Regions from separate parts of the Xanthomonas sontii genome, predicted to be linked through region 1. Evidence: predicted binding sites of a transcription regulator. Region 1 holds the regulator's gene; the other holds the start of a gene.
The links. Region 1 encodes FliA, which starts transcription of late flagellar genes. Its sites were predicted from a motif close to TAAAGTTTNNCNNNCNNNGGCCGATAA; they were not measured.
Positions count from the first base shown of each region.

Region 2: the regulator FliA is predicted to act here: its motif matches at 5,271-5,297, upstream of RAB70_RS20860 (methyl-accepting chemotaxis protein).

Region 1 covers NZ_CP132342.1:3,364,018-3,372,105, reverse strand. Annotated here, with positions in the region: gene RAB70_RS14205 (flagellar motor protein) at 1-498, opposite strand, end outside; gene RAB70_RS14200 (chemotaxis protein CheA) at 835-2,586, opposite strand; gene RAB70_RS14195 (protein phosphatase CheZ) at 2,591-3,202, opposite strand; gene cheY (chemotaxis response regulator CheY) at 3,203-3,595, opposite strand; gene RAB70_RS14185 (RNA polymerase sigma factor FliA) at 3,615-4,364, opposite strand; gene RAB70_RS14180 (P-loop NTPase) at 4,361-5,245, opposite strand; gene flhF (flagellar biosynthesis protein FlhF) at 5,232-6,857, opposite strand; gene flhA (flagellar biosynthesis protein FlhA) at 7,028-8,088, opposite strand, start outside.
Region 2 covers NZ_CP132342.1:4,901,891-4,909,978, forward strand. Annotated here, with positions in the region: gene RAB70_RS20840 (cytochrome P450) at 1-137, shown strand, start outside; gene RAB70_RS20845 (sulfotransferase domain-containing protein) at 130-1,044, shown strand; gene RAB70_RS20850 (sulfotransferase family protein) at 1,041-1,745, shown strand; gene RAB70_RS20855 (TorF family putative porin) at 1,758-2,531, opposite strand; gene RAB70_RS20860 (methyl-accepting chemotaxis protein) at 2,537-5,077, opposite strand; gene RAB70_RS20865 (DUF3228 family protein) at 5,589-6,146, opposite strand; gene RAB70_RS20870 (M14 family metallocarboxypeptidase) at 6,393-7,313, opposite strand; gene RAB70_RS20875 (alpha-amylase family protein) at 7,647-8,088, shown strand, end outside.

The DNA.
Region 1 (8,088 bases):
GATCAGGCCCAGCACCGCGCCGATGATGCCCAGGGTGGGCGCGTAGATGCCCATGCCCTCGAACACCTTGGCCGCGGCCAGGTCGCAATGTTCCTGGCCTTCCAGGTCGATCTCCAGCATGTGCCGGATCGCTTCCGGCTCCACGCCGTCCACCAGCATCTGCAGGCCCTTGCGCACGAACGGATCCTGCTGCTGCGGCACCTGGTTCTCCAGCCCGAGCAGGCCCTGGCGGCGCGCGATGTTGCTCCATTCCACGATCTGCTTGAGCAACGCCTGGCGATCGCTCGGCGGCGGCCACAGGATCCACTTGGCGATCTGGAACGCACGGCGGAACACGGACGGCGGGGTATGCACCAGGATCGCGGCGACGGTGCCGACGATCACGATCACGAACGCAGCCGGCGACCACAGCGCCGAAATGCCGGCGCCCTTGAGGATGCTGCCGCCGATGAGCGACAGAATCGCCAACAGCAGGCCGATGAGACTGAGCTTGTCCATGCAGGAGGTATCGGCCAGGGGGCGGGGGACTTGATGGGTTGGCGGCCGGGAATGGGGAATGGGGAATGGGGAATCGATGAAGCCGGGATTCGGGAATGGCGATTCGGGAATCGCAAAAGCGCGCGCACGCCAACCGCTCATCCCGGCTCTATCGCGTCGCGGCTGAAGCCGCTCCCACATTGGGGGTGAGGTACACGGGAGCTGCTGTTGCGATTCCCGAATCCCAGCCTCACCGCGTCGCGGCTGAAGCCGCTTCTACGGCGGAATCAGGGGAAAACGAAGCGCCAGGGAACCCGCTCCTGCGATTCCCCATTCCCCATTCCCCAATCCCGGCCCTCAAGCCTTCAAGCCATCCACATCCAGGATCAGCGCCAGGCGGCCATCGCCGATGAGGGTGGCGCCGGCGTAGCCGGGCAGGCCGCGCAGCGAGCGCGGCAGCGGCTTGATCACCACTTCCTCGCGGCCGCGGACCTGGTCCACGACCAGGCCCATGCGCGATTCGCCGGCCTGCAGCACCACCACGGTGAGCAGCGGCAGTTGCGGGGCGTCGATGTTGAGCCACTGGCGCAGGTCCACCAGCGGCAGGGTGTGCGACTGCCGGTCGAGCACGGCGCGGCCGTCGAACCAGCCCAGCGAGCGGCGCGGGGCGTGCAGCACTTCCACCACGCGCGCCAGCGGCAGCGCGTAGACGGTATCGCCGGCCTGCACCAGCAGGGTCGGCAGGATCGCCAGGGTCAGCGGCACACGGATCAGGAAGCGGCTGCCGCGGCCCAGTTCCGACTGGATCTGGATCTGCCCGCTGAGTTCGCGGATGCGCGACTGCACCACGTCCATGCCGACGCCGCGGCCGGAGATGTCGGTGACTTCGGATTTGGTCGAGAAGCCGGGCAGGAACACCAGGTGCAGGCATTCCTCGGTGGTCAGGCGGGCGGCGGCCTCGGGGTCGATCAGGCCCTTCTCGCGGGCCTTGGCGCGCAGCCGTTCCGGGTCGATGCCGGCGCCGTCGTCCTGCACCTCGATGCTGACGTAGTCGCCTTCCTGCTGCGCCGACAGGCGCACGTGGCCGCCGCGCGGCTTGCCGGTGGCTTCGCGCAGCGCCGGGGCTTCGATGCCGTGGTCGATCGCGTTGCGCACCAGGTGCACCAGCGGATCGGCCAGCGCCTCGACCAGGTTGCGATCGAGCTCGGTGTCGGCGCCGATCAGTTCCAGCTCCACTTCCTTGTTGAGCGAGCGGGCGACGTCGCGCGCCACCTTGGGGAAGCGCGAGAACACCTTGCCCACCGGCTGCATGCGCGTGCGCATCACCGCCGACTGCAGGCGCGCGGTGGCGATGTCCAGGCTGCTGACCGCGCGGTCCAGCTCCTCGTCGCGCAGGCGCACGCGCAGGGTCTTGAGGCGGTTGCGCGAGAGCACCAGTTCGCCGATCAGGTTGACGATCGCGTCCAGGCGCTTGGTGTCCACGCGCACGGTGTGTTCGGGCTCGGCGGCCTTGGCCGGGGCGGCCGCGGCCTTGGGCGCGGCGCTGGGCGCGCGCGGCGCCGGCTGCAGCGCCTGCGGCGTGGCCGTCGGCGGCGCATCGCCGTGCAACTGGTCCAGCAGCGCTTCGAATTCGTCGTCGCTGATCAGGTCTCCCGCGGCCGCGGCGGTGGCCGGGACGGCGGCGGGCGCGGGCGCGGCGCTCTTCGCGGGTGCCGGCGCCGGTGCGTCGTCGCCGTGCGCGTCGAACTGCGCGATCAGCTCCGGCGGCGCGCGCGGCGGCTCCTGGCCGCTGCCGAAGGCATCGAGCATCGACTGCAGGTAGTCCAGCGACTGCTGCGCGGCGTCGAAGTGCCGCGCCTGCAGGGTGGCCTGGCCGGCACGGGCCATGCCCAGGGTTTCCTCCGCGGCGTGGCACAGCTCGACCATGGCGTTGATCGCCAGGAAGCCGGCACCGCCCTTGAGCGTGTGGAAGCCGCGGAACACGGCGTTGAGCTGGCCGCTGTCCTCGGGCGCCTGCTCCAGCGACACCAGCTGCTCGCCGAGCCGGTCCAGGATCTCCTGGGCCTCGATGATGAAGTCGGCAGCGATGTCGTCGGGTACGGCGCTCATGGCATTACAGTCCCAATCCGGACAGCAGGTCGTCGGCGTCGTGCTGCGATACGCCGTGGCGGTCCAGGCCGGGCAGGGCCGGGCCGGCCAGGCTGCCGTCGGCCTTCTTGTTTTCTTCCTTCGGCGGCAGACCCAGCGCGCCGAAGCCTTCGTGCACGCGGCGCACGATGCCGGCGACGCGACGGATGATCTGCCCGGTCAGATCCTGGAAGCTCTGCGCCAGGGCCATTTCGGTGAGGTTGTGGCGGATCTTGTCGAGGATCTCGCTCTGGTCGCCGCTGAGGCCGCCGGCGGCGAGCTGGTCGGCCAGCGCACGGCATTCCTCGGCCAGGTCCAGGGTGCGGTGGCTGGCCTGTTCGGTCATCTCCACCACGTGGTCCAGGCGCGAGCAGGCGTCGTCCAGCTCGCCGGCCTCGCTGGGCACCACCGGCAGTTCGCCGAGCGCCTGCCCCAGATCGCGCGCGAGCCGGCTCAGGCCCTGCATCATCGGCCGCGTGCGCCAGGCGGCGAGGGTGTCGATCTCCCTGCGCCAGCCGGCCTCGTCGCCGTTCTCCAGCGCGTCCAGCGCGCCTTGCAGGCGTTCGATCAGGGCGGTACGTTCGGCGGTGGCTTCCATTTAGGCGGTCGCTCCCAGGCGTTCGAAGATCTTGCCCAGCTTCTCCTGCAGCGTCTGCGCGGTGAACGGCTTGATGATGTAGCCGTTCACGCCGCACTGCGCGGCCTCGATGATCTGCTCGCGCTTGGCCTCGGCGGTGACCATCAGCACCGGCAGGTGCTTGAGCTTGTCGTCGGCGCGGATGTTGCGCAGCAGATCGATGCCGGTCATGCCCGGCATGTTCCAGTCGGTGACCACGAACTCGAACGGCGCCGAGCGCAGCGCGGCCAGGGCGCTGTTGCCGTCTTCGGCCTCGGCGGTGTTGGTGAAGCCCAGATCGCCGAGCAGATTCTTGACGATGCGTCGCATCGTCGAGAAATCGTCCACGATCAAAATCCGCATGTTCTTGTTCACCACTGACTCCTAAGGGTTCCTATTCTTCGTCTTCCAGACCGGCATCGGCGACCTCGAACGCCTTCAGGCGTCCGCGCAACCGTACCGTGGCCTGGCCATGGATCTGACACACGCGCGACTCGCTGACCCCGAGCACCGCGCCGATTTCCTTGAGGTTCAATTCCTGCTCGTAGTACAGCGACAGCACCAACTGCTCGCGTTCGGGCAACTGCGCGATGGCCTTGCCCAGCTCGCGGCCGAATTCGCTGCGCTCGAGCATCTGCTGCGGATTGGGTCCGCCCTTGGCGATGGTATCCAGCTCGCCATGGTCCTCGATGCGCGACTCCAGGCTCAGCACCTGGCCGCGGGCGGCATCTTCCATCAAACGCAGGTATTCGGGAAGCGGCATGTCCATCGCCGCGGCCACTTCGTTGGCGGCGGCGGCGCGGCCGGTGCTCTGTTCGATCTTGCGGATCGCCGAGGCGGCGTCGCGGGCGCGGCGGTGCACCGAGCGCGGCACCCAGTCGCCGCGGCGGATCTCGTCGATCATCGCGCCGCGGATGCGGATCGAGGCGTAGGTTTCGAACGAGGCGCCCTGTTCGGCGTCGTAGCTGCGCGAGGCCTCGATCAGGCCGATCATGCCGGCCTGGATCAGGTCGTCGATCTCGACGCTTGCCGGCAGCCGCGCGGCCAGGTGGTGGGCGATGCGCCGGACCAGGTCCGAGTGCTGGGTGATGTAGTCGTTGGCGCTGTTGCGCTGGACGGCGCGGTAGTGGGCGGCGGCGTTCATGCGGCCACCCCGCGCTGGATGATGCGTTCGACGAAGAACTCGACGTTGCCGCGCGGGGCGGTCGGCGCCTGCCAGCGTGCGGTGCGCCGGGCGATCTCGGAGATCGCCTGCGCCGACGGGCTGGACGGGTAGGCCTTGACCACCGGCTGCTGGCGCTGCACCGACAGGCGCAGCCAGTCGTCCTGCGGCACGCAGCCCAGGTAGTTCAGCGACACGTCGCCGAGGAACTTCTCGCAGACCCGGCTGAGCTTGTCGTACAGCAGGCGGCCTTCGTTGAGGTCGCGGACCATGTTGGCGACGATCTGCACCCGGTCCACGCCGCGCTCGCGCGAGAGGACCTTGATCAGGGCGTAGGCGTCGGTGATCGAGGCCGGCTCGTCGCAGACCACCACCACCGCGTCCTGCGCGGCCTGGCAGAAGGTCAGCACGCTGTCGGTGATGCCGGCGGCGGTGTCGACGATCATCACGTCCAGCTCGCGCTGCAGCTCGGAGAACACGTTGACCAGGCCGACGTGCTGGGCCGGCGGCAGCTCGGCCATGTAGCGGCGGCCGGAGGCGGCGGGCACCACCATCAGCCCGTTGGGCATGTCGATCAGCACCTCTTCCAGGGTGCAGCGCCCGGCGACCAGGTCGGCCACGGTGAACTTGGGGGTCAGCCCGAGCAACACGTCGACGTTGGCCAGGCCCAGGTCGGCGTCCAGCAGCAGGGTGCGCTTGCCCATGTCGGCCAGCGCCATGGACAGGTTGACCGAGATGTTGGTCTTGCCCACGCCGCCCTTGCCGCCGGTCACGGCGATGGTGCGCACCGGACCCAGCGGTTCGCTGCGCGTCGCCGACAGGGGGAAGGCATTGGTCAGATTGACGTAGTCACGCGACGGCATGGGTCTGCTCCGGAGTACAGGGCTTATCGGCAGCGCGCCGCAAATCTTCAAGGCGCAATACCAGGCTGGCGGCGTTGGCGCGGTGCAGGTCGTCCGGCACGCGCTGTCCATCGGTCACCCAGGTGATGGGGAGGCGGTGGTCCACGACCACCGACAAGGCACTGCCGAACCGCCCGGTCTCGTCCAACTTGGTCAGGATGACCCCCTGTGGGTCGGCGCCGGCGAACCGGCGCACCACCTCGTCCAGGTCGGAGAAATGGGCGTTGGCGGGGAGGACCAGCAAGGATCGGACCACCCGCGAGGCGCGCAGCCAGTGCAGCTGGGCGGCCAGGGCGCGGTCGCGCTGGCCCATGCCGGCGGTGTCGATCAGTACCAGCTTGTAGTCGGCCAGGCGCTCCAGCAGCTGCTGCAGCGCGGCGTCGCTGTCGGCCTCGTGCACGGCGATGCCGAGCTGGCGGCCGTAGCTGTGCAGCTGTTCGCGGCCGCCGACGCGGATGGTGTCGGTGGTGACCAGGGCCACGTCGCGGGCGGCATGGCGCTCCAGGAAGCGCGAGGCCAGCTTGGCGATGGTGGTGGTCTTGCCGGCGCCGGTCGGGCCGATCAGGGCGATCACGCCGCCTTCCTCGAGCGGGTCCAGCGCGGCGATCGGCAGGCGCTTGGACAGCAGGCCCAGCATCAGCCCGCGGCCGCGGTGCAGCTCCAGGTCGGCGGGGATCTGCATGACCACGTCGCGGGTGATGCCGCTGTCGAAGCCGTAGTCGTCCATCAGCTCCAGCGCCTGGGCGCGGACCGGCGAGCCGCGCAGGCGCTCGTCGGTGAGGCGGTTCATCTCGCGCTCGATCATCTGCCGCATCAGCGACAGTTCGTCGCGCAGCTGCGTCAATTGTTCGTCGTTCTGCGGGGCGGGGAAGGTCGGCACCGCCGCCAGCGCCGCGGCCGCCGGGATCCCGGCAGCGGCCGGCGCATCGGCGGTCGCGACGGGCGCGGCCGGGGCCGGGCTCGCCACCGGGGTCAGCGCCACCGCGGGCACGTCGTCGCGCCAGGCCGGCACGGCCTCGGCGGCCGGCGCCGCGGCGGCGGCGGCGAACGGACTGGGCATGGGCACGCTGATCGGGGCGTTGCGGAACACGTCCTCGGGGATGCTGAACTCGGCGCGGCCGGTGACCGGCGCTGCGGCCTTGGCCGGGGCGGCCTGGCGTGCGGCGGCAGCCGGGGCGGCCGCGGCGGGCATCGCCGAGGCGGCCAGCGCTGCCGGCTGGGTCAGCGGCCGTGCCGGGGAAGCGGCCGGGGCGGCCGGCGCGGCACCGCCGCGGCGCTCGCTGATCGCGGCCATCATCGCCATCGCCGGGCTGGCGGCGGCGTCGCCGCGTGCGGCACGCGGGGCCGCAGCGGCCGGCGCCTGGCTCGCCGCGGCGGCGCGCGGCGCCTCGTCCGGGCGCACCGCATCCAGCGCCCGCTGCACCAGGGCCTCGTCGTAGTTGCTGGCGGCCACGATCTCGATGCCCTCGTCGGTGCGCCGGTTGGACAGGATCACCGCATCCGGCCCGTGCTCGTCGCGCACCATCCGGAAGGCGGTGCGCATGTCGGGGGCGACAAAGCGTTTGATCTTCATGGGTGGGAGCCGGGAATGGGGAGTGGGGAATGGGGAATGGATGCGTGATCGGTGCCGATACGTGGCGGGCCGCGGTGTCGTGTCCGGTTTTTCGTGATCGTGTTCATTGCTCTCTCCGCTGCCGGGGCAAGGGTGCGATTCCCCATTCCCTGTTCCCGTTTCCCGTCATCTCAACTGATCGTGCCCACCAGCTTCAGCCGCTTGTCCTCCGGCACTTCGCTGTAGGACAGGACCGACAGCGCGGGGACGCTGTGGCGGACCAGGCGGGCGAGGGCGGCGCGGACCTGCGCCGGCACCAGCACCACCGCCGGTTCGTTGCGCGCCTCTTGCTTGCTCACGCAGTCCGCCAGACTTTGGTGCAAGCGTTCGGCCAGTCCGGGTTCCAGCGCCGCGCCATTGCCCTGGGTAGAGTCCTGCAAGACGCGTTCCAATTGCGGGGCCAGGGTGAACACCGGCAGTTCCGGGGCCATGCCGGCGATTTCCTGGACGATGAACCGGCCCAGGGCGTTGCGCACGGCGGCGGTGAGCGCGCCGGGTTCCTGACTCTGCGGGGCGTGCTCGACCAGGGCCTCGACGATCTTGCGCAGCTGCCGCACCGGGATCTTCTCGATGAGCAGGTTCTGCAGCACCCGCACCACCACCGACAGCGGCAGCGCCTTGGGGGTGAGGTCCTCGACCAGCTTGGGCGCGCTCTTGGCCAGGGTCGCCAGCAACTGCTGCACTTCCTCGTGGCCGAGCAGTTCCGGGGCGTGCTCGCGGATCAGGTGCGAGAGGTGGGTGGCGATCACCGTGGCCGGGTCGACCACGGTATAGCCCATGGTCTCGGCCTGGGCGCGCAGGTGCGGCTGGATCCAGATCGCATCCAGGCCGAACGCCGGGTCCTTGCCGGGAATGCCGTCGATCTTGCCGAGCGCGCCGCCCGGGTCCAGCGCCAGCTCGCGGTCCGGGTGGATGTCGGCGGTGGCCACCGGCACGCCGTGCACCAGCAGGCGGTAGGCGTTGGCCGGCAGTTCCAGGTTGTCGCGGATGTGCACCGGCGGCACCAGGAAACCGATGTCCTGGGTCAGCTTGCGGCGCACGCCCTTGATCCGCGCCATCAACTCGCCGCCCTGGGTCTTGTCCACCAGCGGGATCAGCCGGTAGCCGACCTCCAGGCCCAGCGGGTCGATCGGGCGCAGTTCGTCCCAGCCCAGTTCGGCATTGGCCTGAGCGGCGGCCGCGGCCTGCGGCG
Region 2 (8,088 bases), 1.5 Mb from region 1:
GGCCACGGCCGTATCCGGCGCTGGTGCTGCGTCCACTCGATGTCCGCATCGCCTTGCGCCCGCGCACGACAACCCTGTCCCGCCAGTCGCCCGCGACGGCGCCCTTCCCCCGCACACCGGAAACCCCGCATGGCTGATTCCACTGCCTTCGCCAAGACCCGGGAATACTCCAACCGCTTTTTCGATTCCGCCGCGTGGAACGCGCTGGAGTTTCGCGACGGCGACATCGTCATCGCCAGCTACGCCAAGGCCGGCACCACCTGGCTGCAGCAGATCGTCGCGCAGTTGCTGTTCGAGGGCGCGGCGGACGTCGACGTGTCGGCGATCTCGCCGTGGCTGGACGGCGTGTACCCGGACCGCGCCAGCAAGCTCGCGCTGCTGCAGGCGCAGACCCACCGGCGCTTCATCAAGACCCACCTCCCGGCCGATGCGCTGGTGATCAGCGATCGCGCCAAGTACCTGTACATCGGCCGCGATGGCCGCGACATCGCGCTCAGCCTGTACGACCACCAGTGTGCGGTCAGCCAGGATGCGCAGGCGCGGCTGGATGCCGGCGCGACCGAACCGGGCAAGCTGCGCGTGGTGCCGCCGCCGAGCCTGCCGGTGGACGCCTACGTGGCACATTGGCTGGCCCACGACGGTGCGCCGTTCTGGCCGTTCTGGGAAGGCGTGCGCAGCTGGTGGCAGCAGCGCGCGCAGCCGAACGTGCTGCTGGTGCACTACGCCGATCTGCTGGTGGATCTGCCCGCGCAGGTGCGACGCATCGCCGCGTTTCTCGAGATCCCGATACGCGACGCCACCTGGGACAAGATCCTGGCGCACTGCCAGTTCGACTACATGCGCCAGCACGCCGCGCGCTACGTGCCGCAGGGCGCCGGGCTGTGGCGCGAAGGCGGCAAGGCCTTCTTCAACCAGGGCCGCAGCGGCCGCTGGCGCACGCTGTTGCCGGCGGCCGTGGCCGCCGACTATGAGGCGCGTGCGCAGGCGGAACTGGGCCGCGAGGCGGCGCAGTGGCTGGCGCAGGGCGCCGGGGCGACGCCATGAGCCTGCGCATCATCGGCGCCGGCCTCGGCCGCACCGGCACCCTGTCGCTGAAGCTGGCGCTGGAGCATCTGGGCCTGGGCCGCTGCTATCACGCCATGGAACTGGCCGCGCACCTGCGCCAGGCCTTGCCGCTGTGGGACGCGGCGATCGACGGGCAGGCGGACTGGGACACGCTGTTCGCCGGCTACACCGCCAGCGTCGACTATCCCGGCTGCTGCTTCTGGCGCGAGCTGGTCGCGCGCTACCCGCAGGCCAAGGTGATCCTGACCGTGCGCGATGCCGATGCCTGGTTCGAGTCGGTGCGCAGCACCATCTTCGCCAGCGACGGCAGCGTGCCGGCCCTGTTCGGCGCCGAGGGCCAGCGGCTGAGTCAGTTCCTGCGCCGCGACTTCGCCACGCGCATCGACGATCGCGGCTTCATGACCGACTATTTCCGCCGTTGGAACCAGGCCGTCATCGCCAGCGTGCCGGCGCAGCGCCTGCTGGTGCTCGACACCGACGCGCAGACGGGCTGGGAGCCGCTGTGCGCCTTCCTGGGCGTGCCGGTGCCGGCACAGCCGTATCCACGCGTGCATGCGCGCAGCGGCGGCGGCACGCAAGCGCGCCCGCTGCCCAGCGACCCGGCGCAACGCGAGCAACGCCTGCGCGCCTACCTGGACCGGCTCGCCGTCGAGGCGTTCGCAGCGCCCGCCGACGGCTGAGCGCGCGTCCGCCTACAGCGAGAAGTTGCGCTTGATCGAGAACGACCAGGCGCCGTCGATCGGGTTGGAGACGTGCACCCGGCCCTCGCCATCCGCCACGCCGGTGGTGTAGCGGCGATAGACGCCAGCGCTGTTCCAGGCCCGTGCGTAGCTCAGGCCGAACTCGGTGCCGCGCCAGGTGCGGCTCAGGCCCACGCGCGCGTCGGTCCAGCCGTAGTCGGCGAAGTTGCGCACGTGCTGGTGGCCGGCGTGCACGCTGGCCTGCCAGTCCGGCGCCAGCGGTAGCGTGGCGTCCAGCGCCAGATAACCGGAACCGCGCGAGTGCCGGCCCTGGCCGACGCCCAGCGTGGCGCTGTTGTAGCCGAAGTAGTCGCGCGTCCAGGTGCTGGCGTAGGACAGTTCCAGCGTGCGCCAGTGCCCGGCGACGATGGCCTCGCCATAGTCGTAGCGCGTGCCGCTGGCGCTCATGCGCGCGCCGGGGTAGGCGTAGTGGTAGACGCCGGCGCGCCAGCCCCAGTCGCCATGGCTGGCCGCGTAGCCGGCATACACGTCCCACTCCACGTGCCCGCCTTCGATGAAGTACGGGCTCACGCCCGACGCCCAGGTGCCTGCGAACCAGCCGCTGTCGGCGGCCACGTCCAGCCCGCCCTGCAGCACCGGCCGCCCCCAGCTCTGCTCGAATCCGCGCGAGACGTAGTTCGAGGTCGCCGCCAGATTGGCACTGGCGGTCCCCGCCCAGGCCGGTGCGGCGACGCCCAGCGCCAGCAGCAGCGCTGCGCTGCGCATGGCGCTCACGACACCAGCTCCAGCCGCGCCCGGCCCGCCGCGGCCAGGCCGCCCGACGAAGGTGCCGCAAGCTTGAACAGCGCCACCGCGCGCTGCAGTTCCTCGGCCTGATCCTCCATCGCCCGCGCCGCCGCCGTGGCCTCCTCGACCAGCGCGGCATTCTGTTGGGTGGCTTCGTCCATCTGCACGATGGTCTTGCTCACCTGTTCGATACCGGCGCTCTGCTCCTGCGAGGCGGCGGCGATCTCGCTCATGATGTCGGTGACCCGGCGCACGCTGGCCACCACCTCGCGCATGGTGTCGCCGGCGCCGTTGACCAACGCCGTGCCATCGTCGATCTTGCCGACCGAGGCGTCGATCAGGCCCTTGATCTCGTGCGCCGCGGTCGCCGAGCGCTGCGCTAGCGCGCGCACCTCGCTGGCCACCACCGCGAAACCGCGACCCTGCTCGCCGGCGCGCGCCGCCTCCACCGCGGCGTTGAGCGCCAGGATGTTGGTCTGGAAGGCGATGCCGTCGATCACGCCGATGATCTCGGCCATCTTCTTCGATGCTTCGGCGATGCCGGACATGGTGTCCACCACCTGCTCGACCACCGCGCCGCCACGCGAGGCCACGCCCGCGGTGTCCTGCGCCAGGCGATTGGCCTGGTGCGCATGCTCGGCGTTCTGCTTCACCGTCGAGGTCAGCTCCTCCATCGAGGCCGCGGTTTCTTCCAGATTGGCCGCCTGCTGCTCGGTGCGACGCGACAGGTCGTCGTTGCCGGCGGCGATCTCGCTGGCGGCGGAGTTGATCGCGGTGGTGGCCTGCTGGATGCGGCCGACGATGCCGGTCAGCTGTTCCACCGTGGCATTGGCATCGTCGCGCATCTGCGCGAATACGCCATGGAATTCGCCGTGCATGCGCGCGGTGAGGTCGCCCTGGGCCACGGCACGCAACAGCGCCGACAAGGCCGAGAGGTTGCCTTCGGTCAGCTCCATCAGCCGGTTCAGCCCGACCACCATGCCGCGGAAGTCGTACTGGAAGCGCTCGGCGTCGCCACGCCGGGAGAAATCGCCGGAAGCCGCGGCCTGCGCCAGTTCGGTGATGGCCTGGTTGATCGCCTGCAGGCTGCGCTTGGTGGTGCGCATCGCCTCGGTGATCGCGGCCTTCTCGCCCGGCAGCGGTTCCATGTCCACCTGCATGTTGCCGATCGCGTACTGCGACATCACCTCGACCAGGCGCCGCTGCACGTCCACGTGCGCGGCCACCAGCGCGTTGGTGCCATGGACCATGCGTCCGTACTCGCCGGGGAAACGTTCGGCGTCCATCCGGTAGCTCATCTCGCCGGCGTCGTGGCGCTGCGCCATCTCCGCCTGCGCCTGCATCACCGCCTGCAACTGCGTCTGCATGCTGCCCATCGCATCCAGCAACTGGCCCAGCTCGTCGTCGCGGCGATGCCGGACCTGGCTGTCCAGGCGCCCGGCGGCGACCGCCGAAGACACGCGCACGGCCTCGGCCAGCGGGTCGAGCACCTGCCGGCGCAGCAGCATGTACAGCGCGCCGCTCAGCAACAACGCCGAGAGCAGGCCGACCGCGGCGATGGTCCACAACAGCGCACGCGCCTTGGCCATGACCAGCGCGTACGGCACCGAGACGCCAAGCGCGAACGTCTGCGGCGCATCGCCGATCTTCAGCGGCACGAACACGTTCAACGCATCCTCGCCGTCGGCGCGGCGATGGTCGAACACCACCTGGCCCTTGGCCACGCGCGCCAGCATGTCCTTGGACCAGGCATCGCTGCGGGTCTTGCCGACCTGCTGCGGATCGCGGCTGGCCATCACCATGCCCAACGGCGACAGCAGGCTGGCATGGCCCTCGCCCATCGGCCGCAGCGCGGCGATGCGCTGCTGCAGGGTATCGAGGGTGAAGTCGACGGTGACCACGCCCAGGAAGCGGCCGTTCTCCAGGATCGGCGTGGCCAGCGTGGTCATCAGCGTGTCCTTGCCGGCCACCGGATAGTAGTAGGGCTCGATCACCACCGGCTTGTGCGTGTTGCGCGCCAGCAGGTACCAGTCGCCGTCGCCCGGCTTCTCGTAGTCGCGCAGCGCCTCGCGCACCAGCTTGCCGTTCTGCCGCGACCACCAGGTCATGTAGCGGCCGGTGGCGTCATGGCCCTCGGTGCCGACGAAGGCCTTGTCGTTGCCGTCGAACGCGTCCGGCTCCCACATGGTGCTGATGCCCAGCCACTGCGGATGCGCGTCGAGCTGGCTGCGCAGCACCGCGGTGGCGGTGGCGCGCGACAGACCGGCGGCGTGCTGCACGCGGAAGCTGTTGGCCAGCGCGTCGCTGGCGTCGAAGGCCACGCCGATTTCGCGCGACACCCGCTGCGCCTCCACTTGCGCCAGGTTCTCGATGCTGCTGCGCGAGGTCGACAGCAACGCCTCGCTGCTGCGCCAGTAGATGATCATGGCGGTCAGGCCGAAGCAGGCCAGCGCAAGCAGGCCGGTACCGAGCATCAGGCGTTTGGCGACGCTGCCGCGACGGCGATGCGGCGACGGAGTGGACATGACGACTTCCTTGGCAAGTGGGGGAGGGAATACGGTCGCGGGGAACGCCCCCACGCGGCAGCCCGCCACGGCGCGCGGCACGAGTGCGCCGTGTCCGCTGCCGATGACCTGCCCGAGGCACCTTCCCCACCGGGCCACCATGCGCGGCCGGACATTGCGTCCTGGCGCCGCTGCATGGCGACCCACCCTCTCGCTATCGTCCCGCCGTCCGCAAACTTGATAGTCGTTGCGCGTCATGCCGATGAACGGACAGGGCGTCGCGGCGAGAACGCGCGGCTGCGCGCAGTTCTGTTCAGCACTTATGCGCCAGTGCACAAGCGCGTGCACGGATGCAGCACGGCGGGCCGGCGGCGGCAACATGCAGGGATGCGTGAAGGCGGCTGCGCGAATGCGTGACCGCGTCCGGGGCGATCACGCCTGCGCGCGGTAACATGCGGCGCACGCACCGCCGCCGCACGCACCGCGATGGGTGTCCGGCGAGGTCACTGGCGCGGACCGTGTCTGGCCGCGCTTACGGCCGCCAGTTGGCGTTGTGCTCCCAGAACGCCACGCTGCGCCGATAGGCGTCGCGATCCAGCGGCACGCCCGAGCCGCCCTCCTCCACGCCCAGCGCATTGCGCAGCATGGTGATCGGCGCCATCGGGATCTCCTGCGGCTCGGCGGTATACAGGCAACCGACCACGCCCCAGTCCGCCTCGATCGGCGCGCCCTCGTGCGCGAGCTGTTCGCGGCTGTAGAGGATCGGCAGCAGGTACTCGGCCACCGGCGGCTCGACCCCTTCGAACCAGCGCACCAGGACCGGCAGTTCTTCACGGCTGCGCGCCTCGTAGCCCGAGCGCAGCAGGCGCCGGTTGGCGTCGGTGATCGGCACGGTCAGGCAGCGCGTCGAGGTCCAGTTGCGGTGCACGTGCAACTTGCAGAACGGTGCGTAGCCGTCCAGCACCTGCAGCGGCGTGTGCGCGTTGAGGTGCTGCTCGAACTGCTCGGGCGTGCAGTCCTGGATCGCATTGCGGCGGCCATCGCGCGGGAACAGACGCGTGCGGGCAAACGGCGTGAGGACGATGGACATGGGGTGCATGGCAAACGAGGGCCCACAAGCGTAGCGCGCGGCGGGGTCGGTGCCCACCGCTGCCGCCGTCGCAGCCTGTGGCGCAAGGCCATGCGGAACAGCGCTCAGCGGAACTTGCGATACCTCGACTGGGTGCACTGTGGGAGGGACTTCAGTCCCGACGCCGTGCAAGGTTGGGTACCCAGCGGGCGTCGCTCGTCGCGGCTGCGTGACAGGTGTGCTGCAAATCGTGCATCCACCTGGCGACTACGGATGCGCCAAGGCGTAGTCGATCGCCGCGCGTACCGCCGCCACCTGCGCGGCGTTGCACTGCTCCGGCGTGGCGCTGGCGCTGTCCGGATACACCTCGGTAGTCGTGGTGTAGCGCGCGTCGGTGATGCCTGCGCACAGACCCAGCCGCTTCACCGGGTAGTTGATGACCCCCGGCGCCGCCAGCGGCGTGCCGATGAGTTCGCCTGCGGCGTCGGCCGGCGCGATATGGGTGACCTGTGCGACTGCGGCCAGCACCGCCTGCTGGAACGCGGGCTGCGGGTTCTCGCTGTCGCCGACCAGGTAGAAACCGTCGGGAATGCCGCCCGGCGCGTAGGCGATGCCATCGCGCGCGGCCAGCGCCGGCCGGAATTCGGACTCGTCGCTGTCGGTGGTCTCGTGCAGGTCGATGTGCATGCGCACCCGATCGCGTAGCGGCGCCACCAGGCGCAGCAGCGCGGCCGATTCCTGCGCCGGGCTGTCGGCGCGGAACGAACGGTTGGGATCCAGCGCATCGGCGTTCCAGCGGTGGATGCGCTCGTACGCCCACGGGCTCACGCACGGCGCCACCAGCACGTTGGCGCGGCCGGTGTAGTCCTCGGCATGCTGCTGGGCGAACTGCAGCGCGCCGTGCACGCCGCTGGTCTCGTAACCATGCACGCCGCCGGTGACCAGCATGCACGGCAAGGCGTCGTCCCAGTTGCGGCTGCGCAAGGCCAGCAGCGGATAGCGCTCCTGCGCGTACGCCAGTTCCCCGTACGCGACCACCTCCCACTGCCCGCGCAGGCCTTCGATGGCAGCGACCACCTCGTCCTGGTAGCTGCGCCGGCGCGGCTGACCCGCCAGCCAGGCCGCCTTCTCGGCGGCGCCCCAAGGCACGCCGGGGGTTCCGATCGGATAGAAGGCTGCGCTGGTCATGGTGCGGCTCCGCGTCGACAGGTGAGGGCGGCGACTGTAGCAAAGCGCATGGGCCGCGATGCGACATGTGCCATGAATGCAGCGCGCACGGCGCTCCCGAGCGGAAACGGATGCCGATCCCGCTTTCGTACGCTGTCGCCATGAATACGTATGTAGCGCGCGCATGTTGCGCCGCGATGCGCGCTTAGCATCCTCCGGCCGCACGCCAGCCCCGCGGCGACGTCATGCCCCTGTCCTGCAGGCGTCCTGCCTGCGCCCACGCACCGAGGAGATCGAACGATGCGCGTCCCATCCGCTGCAAATCGTCTGCTGCACCTGCACCGCTGGCGCAGCCTGCTGGTCGGCCTGCTGCTGCTCCTGGCCACCGCCAGCGCCCAGGCCGACGTCATCCTGCATGCCTTCAACTGGCCCTACGCCACCGTGGAAGCGCGTGCCGCGCAGATCGCCGCTGCCGGCTACCGCAAGGTGCTGGTGGCGCCGGCCTACCGCTCGCAGGGCGACGCCTGGTGGGCGCGCTACCAGCCGCAGGACATGCGTCTGATCGACAACCCGCTCGGCGACACCGACGCCTTCGCCAGCATGGTGCAGGCGCTGAAGGCGGTGGGCGTGGAAACCTATGCCGACGTGGTGCTCAACCACATGGCCAACGAAGCGGCCACGCGCTCGGACCTGAACTACCCGGGCAGCGCGGTGCTCGGCCAGTACGCCGCCAATCCGCAGCGCTATGCGTCGCTGCGACTGTTCGGCGACCTCTCGCAGAATTTCCTCAGCGCCA